2 regions of the Dorea formicigenerans genome follow, and region 1 is predicted to be linked to the other one. Evidence: riboswitches for the same ligand, from Rfam matches in the RefSeq annotation. Region 1 holds a riboswitch; the other holds the start of a gene.
What was found. Region 1 has a riboswitch for glycine ahead of NQ560_RS09145 (GrdX family protein). Riboswitches for the same ligand answer to the same signal wherever they lie in the genome.

Region 1 (4,222 bases):
TGGAATATGGCAGATTGCTTCAACTCCTTGATGGTAATCCCGAATATCCTTGCATTGTTTGCATTGAGCAAGGTAATCAGCCAGGTACATAAAGATTACTTCACCAACTTTAACAAAGCAAAATAAACTAATTAATAAAAACATAAGCTAAGATAGTGTTAAGAAAAGAAGTCCGGCAGAATTAAAACTGCCGGGCTTCTTTAATGTTAAAAACTGGTTGGTTAATTTAAAATAATAATGCATATATATTCAGAAAATAGTGATTAATGTATTACAATAAAAGAATATATATAAGAAAAAACTAAAACAAATAAAAAATAATCATTGTTTACAGAAAATTCTATTGAAAAAAAGATTTATTTCGGTTATACTAAAACTCGAGAAGCACGAATACATTATTACAAATGTCTTTCGAAAAGGAAAAAAGGGGGTCGTTTTATGGAGACATTAAATAACATTGTATTGACGATTCAGAATTACATGTCAAACTACGTACTGATTATTGCACTGTTAGGTGCGGGCCTTTGGTTCTCATTCAGACTTGGGTTTATCCAGGTAAGAGGATTTGGCGAAGGAATGAAAAGAACTTTTGGCGGTCTGTTCAGTAAGAAAGGAGAAGCCGGAGCGGATGGAATGTCATCATTCCAGGCGTTGGCAACAGCAATTGCAGCACAGGTAGGAACCGGTAATATTGCCGGAGCGGCAACAGCACTTGCAATTGGAGGACCTGGAGCAATCTTCTGGATGTGGATCGCAGCATTCCTTGGAATGGCAACTATCTATGCAGAAGCGATTATGGCACAGAAGTATAAGACGGTCGGAGCGGACGGACAGGTCACAGGAGGACCGGTTTACTACATAAGAGCAGCATTCAAGGGGACGTTTGGAAAAGTTCTTGCTGGAATTTTTGCAATACTGATTACACTTGCACTTGGATTTATGGGTAATGCAGTACAGTCTAACTCTATTGCGGCATCATTCCATACAGCGTTTGGTATTCCACAGTGGATTATGGGTCTTGTAGTAGCAGTAATCGCAATTTTCGTATTCATGGGTGGTATGAAACGAATTGCAAAAGTTACGGAGACAATTGTTCCGTTTATGGCAGCATTATATATTATCGGCTCATTAATCGTAATTATTTACAACTATAAAAATATTCCTTATGCATTTGCATCTATCTTTATCGGCGCATTTTCTCCGAGCTCTGTAGTCGGTGGAGCAGCCGGTGCAACTGTGAAGCTTGCACTTACAAAAGGTGTAGCAAGAGGATTGTTCTCTAACGAAGCTGGTATGGGATCCACACCACATGCGCATGCAGTAGCTAAAGTGGATCATCCGGTAGAACAGGGATTTGTAGCTATGACAGGTGTATTTATTGATACATTCGTTGTACTGAATCTGACAGCGCTTGTTATCCTGACAACGAAATCTATCCCGAGCGGAAAGACAGGAGCAGAACTTAGCCAGTATGCATTCTCTACATTATATGGAAAAGGCGGAGACATCTTCGTAGCCATCTGTATGTTCTTCTTCGCTTTTTCTACTATCATAGGATGGTATTTCTTTGGTCAGGCTAATATCAAATATTTGTTTGGACCGAAAGCAGTGAAAATCTATTCTGCAGCTGCAGCGGTTTGTGTGTTCCTTGGATCACTTGCAGAAGTTGATCTTGTATGGAATATGGCAGATTGTTTCAATTCTTTGATGGTAGTACCAAATATTCTTGCATTATTTGCGCTGAGTAAAGTAATCAGCCAGGTGCATGAAGATTACTTTAAAAACTTTAAAAAGAAAAATAATTCATAGATGGTGTCAATAAATAATTGAATAATTGATAGTAGAATCAGTAAACTCCAGTTGCAAATAAACTGGAGTTTACTGTGATAAAGCACTAAATTAAGGAGTGCTAATAAATAAAAGTAGAACATCTTATAATAAAAAGGCAAAATTGTTTGTGAACTAATAGAATATTGTGAAAAACTGAATATATTATTTATAGACAAAACAAATGCAATGGCAATTGTGACCAAAAAGGGACATTGCGAAATGTGCATAATGACTAAAAAAAGAAAGTTATGGCAAAAGGGTTGCAAATAAATTAACAATACGTTATTATAGATACAGGCAATGGGAGATATTCATTGTCTCTATAAAATAAAAGTGAATAGCGGGATGATCTTTCTTAAGAGAGAGTCTTTACTAAAGAAGACCGCCGAAGAGGCAAGCCAAGGTATGTTGGTGAACATATCAGGGGTGAAACTTTCAGGCAAAAGGACTGAGAAAGGGACTGCGTTCTGAATCTTGTGTTGAAGAGAAAGGCTATCTAAGAAGGACGGTCAAGACAAAAGACAGAAAGGCGATGCACACACAATATTGGTGTTGTATCGTCTTTTTTTAATCCTACCGGATAGCTGGGAAGAATGACACAATACTTATTTCATCTATGTAAGAAATCAAAAATGGAAGGCGGATAAAAAATGAAGAAAGATTACATTATAATAACGAACAATCCATTAGTTCCACAGATGCTTGATGAAGAGCATGAAGTGGATTATAGTGAGATTTCTTATGAGGATGTATTGGGGAAAGTTAGAGACAGAATACACGAAGGACATTTGCTTTTATCACATCCATTATCTGGAAGCGTGAAGCCGAATGAAACACCATATAAGTCGGTTATGATCTCACGTAAAGCCGGAAAACTGGATGAGAGGTCACTGTCAATTATAGAAGGAGCCATAAGATCCTGTGCAAAGTTTGAATTCAAGTCAGAAAAGTACAGAGAATTCATGCCAGAAACATTCAAAGACTTCCAGTTAATTGACTGGACCCTGTTACAAAGCGCTATTTCATCCGCAGATGTGTGGTAGGTCGAGTAGCGAGAGGTTGTTAAAGCATTTAGCTTACACAATAATATCAAAATTCTTGAAGGAGGGAACCATAAGTGAGAAGATTGGAAATGGGACACATTTACATTAAGGATATCCAGTTCGCAGCAGAGTCTAAGATCGAAGATGGAATTCTTTATGTAAACAAAGAAGCTGTAGAGGCTGTTGCTCTTGAGGATGAGCACATTAAGAGCGTATCATTTGATATTGCTAGACCAGGTGAGTCAGTGAGAATCACACCGGTTAAAGACGTTATCGAGCCACGTGTAAAGGTTGAAGGAAGAGGAGGAGTCTTCCCGGGAGTAATCAACAAAGTAGATACAGTTGGTGAAGGAAAAACTTATGCATTAAAAGGAATGGCTGTTGTTACAGCTGGTAAGATCGTTGGATTCCAGGAAGGTATCATCGATATGACAGGTGTTGGAGCACAGTATACACCATTCTCAAAAACATTAAATCTTGTTATGGTATGTGAGCCAGTTGATAACATCAAACAGCATGATTATGAGAAAGCTGTTCGTTTCGCTGGATTCAGAGTTGCTGTATATCTTGGGGAATTAGCACGTGATCTTACACCAGATGAGACAAAGGTTTATGAGACATACGGGGTTATGGAAGGAAAAGAAAAATTCCCAGATCTTCCGAGAGTTGCTTATGTACAGATGTTACAGAGCCAGGGACTTCTTCATGACACATATGTATACGGAGTAGATGCTAAGAAGACACTTTCTACTCTGATGACACCAACAGAGATCATGGACGGAGCTATCGTATCCGGTAACTGTGTATCTGCTTGTGATAAAAACCCAACATATGTTCACGAGAATAACCCGGTTATTCACGATTTGTTCGAGGAGCATGGTAAAACTATTAACTTTGTTTGCCACATCCTTACAAATGAGAACGTTTACCTTGCAGACAAGATGCGTTCTTCTGACTGGACAGCAAAACTTTGCCGTTTCTTAGACCTGGATGCTGTAATCGTATCTCAGGAGGGATTCGGTAACCCAGATACAGACCTTATCATGAATACAAAGAAAATTGAGGCTGAAGGCGTTAAGACTGTTATCATTACAGATGAGTATGCTGGACGTGATGGAAAATCTCAGTCACTTGCTGACTCTGATCCGGCTGCAGATGCTGTAGTAACAGGCGGAAATGCTAATGAGCTGATTCACCTTCCAAAACTTGATAAAGTTATCGGAACTTTAGACTATGTTAATGTTATCGCTGGTGCCAGCGACAAGACTCTTCAGGAGGACGGATCTCTTGAAGTTGAGATTCAGGTTATGACTGGCGCAACAAACGAGACAGGATTCAACGTACTGAGT
Region 2 (4,222 bases), 1.4 Mb from region 1:
ATTTAATTACAGGTATTCTGATTTCCGAAGTGGAAGAAGAAGGAACAATAGATTTGAAGAACTTTTGGTTGAGACGTATCAGGCGTCTTGTTCCTGCAGTCATGTCAATGGCAGTTGTTATAATATTTGTCAGCGCAGTCGTAAACAGGATTATTTTTACAAAGGGCTGCAAGGATTTCCTGGCATCTGTTCTGGGATTTAATAACTGGTGGCAGATTTTTAATAAGGTATCTTACTTTGAAGCGGCCGGAGTACCATCCCCATTTACGCATTGTTGGTCACTGGCGATTGAAACACAATTTTATCTGATATATCCATTGATTCTTCTGGGAATCTATAAGTTAGCAAAAAGCAGAGGAGAGGGACGGGCAAAGAGAGGTCTTTTGTTTGCCGGAGTAACGTTGTTGCTGGCGCTGATCTCAGTTATTTTGATGATTGTATTATTTGATCCACAGCAGGATGCCAGCCGGGTATATTATGGGACAGACACGAGAGCATTTTCTCTTCTGTTCGGTGCATTACTTGCAATTCTGTGGGAGTACCGGATGGTTCCAAGAAGACTTTCGGCAAGTGTCAATATGGTCTTGGGCAGTGTGTCTTTTGCAGCATTGCTTGTGATGACGATAGCAATCAATGGTTCCAGTAATTTTTGGTACAGAGGAGGACAATTTGTTGGAACAATTCTGACCGTATTGATGGTCTATGCAGTATCAGGACGAAAGACCTGGCTTAGCAGATTCTTAAGTAACCCAGTATTGAAATGGATTGGGGATCGTTCATACAGCATATATCTGTGGCATTATCCAATCATTTTGTTAATCAGTAAGGGGATAAAGGCATCCTGGTGGATTACATTAATTGAGATTGTATTAAGTGTTGTCATGGCAGAGCTTTCTTATCGTTTTATCGAGACGCCGATCCGCCATGGTATTATTGGGGAATATTTGAACATTTTAAGAAGCAGACCGAAATCCAGACAGGAGAAAAAGCGTCAGGTACAGGTGGCAAGAAGAAGTTTGAAGGTAATGGCAGGTACATTTGTACTGACTGTGTCACTGATACTTTGTATGGTATTCGTGCCGAAGAAAAATGCATTGGATACATTGCAAAAACGTGAGGCAAAGGCAGAAGAGACAGGTAAGATGACGGAAGAACAACTCGCAAAGCAGAACGCGAAAGGCTCAGAGAGTGATGATACCATCTGTACGGCTGATCTGACAGATGATGAGATTCTGGAAGGTTTAAATCTCCTGCTCATCGGAGATTCTATTGCAGTTGATGTGACAGATGATTTTTATGAAATATTTCCCAACAGCGTCAGTGATACAAAAATCGGACGGATTACATCACTTGGTAAACAAGTTCTTGATTCCTACATTGACGAAAAGAAATGGGAAGGAGAAGGCGTAATATTTGCATCACTTTCGAACAGTCCGATCAATGGTGAACTTGAAGATATTCGGGAGAAGATAGGAAAGGATATGCCATTGTTTCTGACAACAGTCCGGATTCCGCATGATACGTTCGAAGAGGAAAGCAACAGCAAGATAAAAAAATTTGTAGAAGAAAATAATCATACATATCTGATCGACTGGTATGCTGCAAGCGAGGGTCATGATGAGTATTTTGATGCAGACGATACACATTTGCTCCCGGCAGGTGCGAAAGCATATGCAAAATGTATCAAGGAGGCTGTACTGGCTGCATATAAGAAAGAGAATATCGAAATTCCTAAGTCAAGATTGAGCAGTGGTGCAGATACAAGTACGGACAGCAGTAATGCCAGTAGTACAGATTCCAATACGGATAGTAGCAATGACAATCGTACAGATACAAGTACAGAATAGTTGTTATTTACTGAGAAAAACGCATGTAAAACTGGCGTAAAGGCTGTAAATACGGTGTCAGATATTTAACGATAATCACTGATAGAATTCTAACAAGTAAGAAAAATATTTAACGCTTGACTTTATTATCAGACAGCTGTATTCTGAGGTTAAGTTGAAGGAAGGACTTGTGAGATACCACTATCATGTGAGACGCGACACATGGAATGATAGACTGGAGCCGAAGGGGCAAGCAGAAACTCTCAGGCAAAAGGAACGGGTCTGGACAACACTCTGGAGAACAATGGAAGGGATTGTACCGAAGAAGTAACTTACCTGCCATACACGCGAAGACCGGTAAGTAATCTTTCAGGTGAAAGGACAGAGGCAGATAAAAAATAATTAGTCTTAAGATTGTTAAGAAATTATTTTTTACCTGCTTTTTTTGTACCCTTTTTTAAAAATTTTTGGGGAAATTTGGAGGATGATTAGAAAATGAACATGGTTGAACAGGTAACAGATTATGTGAAGAACTATGACGAAGAGGTTGGAAAAGCAATTGAGTTGGAGCTTGGACGCCAGAGAAGAAACCTGGAGCTGATTGCATCTGAGAACATTATCAGCCCGGCAGTGATGATGGCTATGGCAACTGTACCGGCAAATAAATACGCAGAAGGATATCCGGGCAAGAGATATTATGGGGGCTGCGAGAATGTAGATATCGTTGAAAATCTGGCAATTGAGAGATTAAAAGAATTATTTGGCTGTGATCATGCATGTGTTCAGCCACATTCAGGAGCAAATGCAAACAATGCAGTATATCAGGCACTGATTAAACCGGGTGACACAGTAATGGGACTGAACCTGGCACACGGCGGACATCTGACACATGGATCACCGGTAAACCAATCCGGTATTTTATATAATTTTGTTCCTTACAACATCAATGATGACGGAGTACTGGATTACGATGAGATTCGAAAACTTGCACATGAATGTAAGCCGAAGATGATTGTTGCAGGAGCTTCCGCTTATCCAAGAGAGATCCGATTCGATATCTTTGCAGATATTGCAAAAGAAGTTGGCGCTTATCTCTTCGTAGATATGGCACATATCGCAGGACTGGTTGCAGCAGGACTTCACCAGAATCCGGTTCCATACGCAGATGTAGTTACAACGACAACGCACAAGACACTGAGAGGACCAAGAGGCGGAGTGATCATGTGTAAGGAAGAACATGCAAAAGCAATTAACAAAGCAATCTTCCCGGGAACTCAGGGGGGTCCGCTGATGCATATTATTGCAGCAAAAGCTGTCTGCTTCGGAGAGGCATTGAAACCAGAGTTCAAAGAGTATCAGAAGCAGGTAGTGAATAACGCGAAAGCACTTGCAGATGCATTGATTGCAGAAGGCTTCAATCTGGTAAGTGGTGGAACGGATAACCACTTGATGTTAGTAGATCTTCAGAACATGAACATTACCGGAAAAGAACTTCAGAACCGACTGGACGAGGTTTACATCACAGTCAATAAGAACTCAGTACCAAATGATCCGGCAAGCCCATTTGTAACAAGTGGAATCAGAATTGGTACACCGGCAGTTACAACAAGAGGACTGAAGGAAGAGGATATGAAGATAATCGCAAAACTGATCAAGATGACAGTGACAGACTTTGAGACAAAGGCAGATGAAATCAGAGATGAAGTTACAAAAATCTGCAAGAAATATCCATTATATGAATAAATTAATGTACCTATAATTAACGTCCCTATTAAAAACAAGAAGGAGGATATGATATGGAGTTAAAAACACCACTTTATGGTGCGCATGTGAAAGCAGGCGGTAAGATCGTTCCATTTGCAGGATATCTCTTACCGGTACAGTATGGAACAGGTGTTATCACAGAGCATATGGCAGTTAGAGAAAAAGCAGGACTTTTCGATGTGTCTCATATGGGAGAGGTATTGTGCCAGGGAAAAGATGCACTTGCAAACCTGCAGAAGCTGCTGACAAATGATTTTACCAACATGGTAGATGGGCAGGCAAGATACAGCCCGATGTGTAACGAGAATGGTGGAACGGTAGATGACCTGATTGTATACAAACGTGGAGATAATGATTACTTTATCGTAGTAAATGCGGCGAACAAAGATAAAGATTATCAGTGGATGTTAGACCATCAATTCGGAGAGGTCACATTTACAGATGCATCTTCTGAGTATGGGCAGATTGCACTTCAGGGACCAAAAGCAATGGAGATCCTGAAGAAATTAACGGCAGAAGAGAACATTCCAAAGAAATATTATCATGCAGTATTCGATACAGAGGTAGCTGGAATCCCATGTATCATTTCCAAGACAGGATACACAGGAGAGGACGGAGTCGAGTTATATCTG

Region 2: it holds a riboswitch for glycine, as region 1 does, so the genes downstream of both, NQ560_RS00190 (serine hydroxymethyltransferase) here and NQ560_RS09145 (GrdX family protein) in region 1, are expected to answer to the same signal.

What each region holds. Positions count from the first base shown of each region.
Region 1 is NZ_CP102279.1:1,863,380-1,867,601, reverse strand. It holds gene NQ560_RS09155 (alanine/glycine:cation symporter family protein) at 1-126, shown strand, start outside; gene NQ560_RS09150 (alanine/glycine:cation symporter family protein) at 439-1,809, shown strand; glycine riboswitch at 2,177-2,291, shown strand; gene NQ560_RS09145 (GrdX family protein) at 2,481-2,873, shown strand; gene NQ560_RS09140 (glycine/sarcosine/betaine reductase component B subunit) at 2,963-4,222, shown strand, end outside.
Region 2 is NZ_CP102279.1:31,233-35,454, forward strand. It holds gene NQ560_RS00185 (acyltransferase family protein) at 1-1,847, shown strand, start outside; glycine riboswitch at 2,111-2,221, shown strand; gene NQ560_RS00190 (serine hydroxymethyltransferase) at 2,328-3,569, shown strand; gene gcvT (glycine cleavage system aminomethyltransferase GcvT) at 3,623-4,222, shown strand, end outside.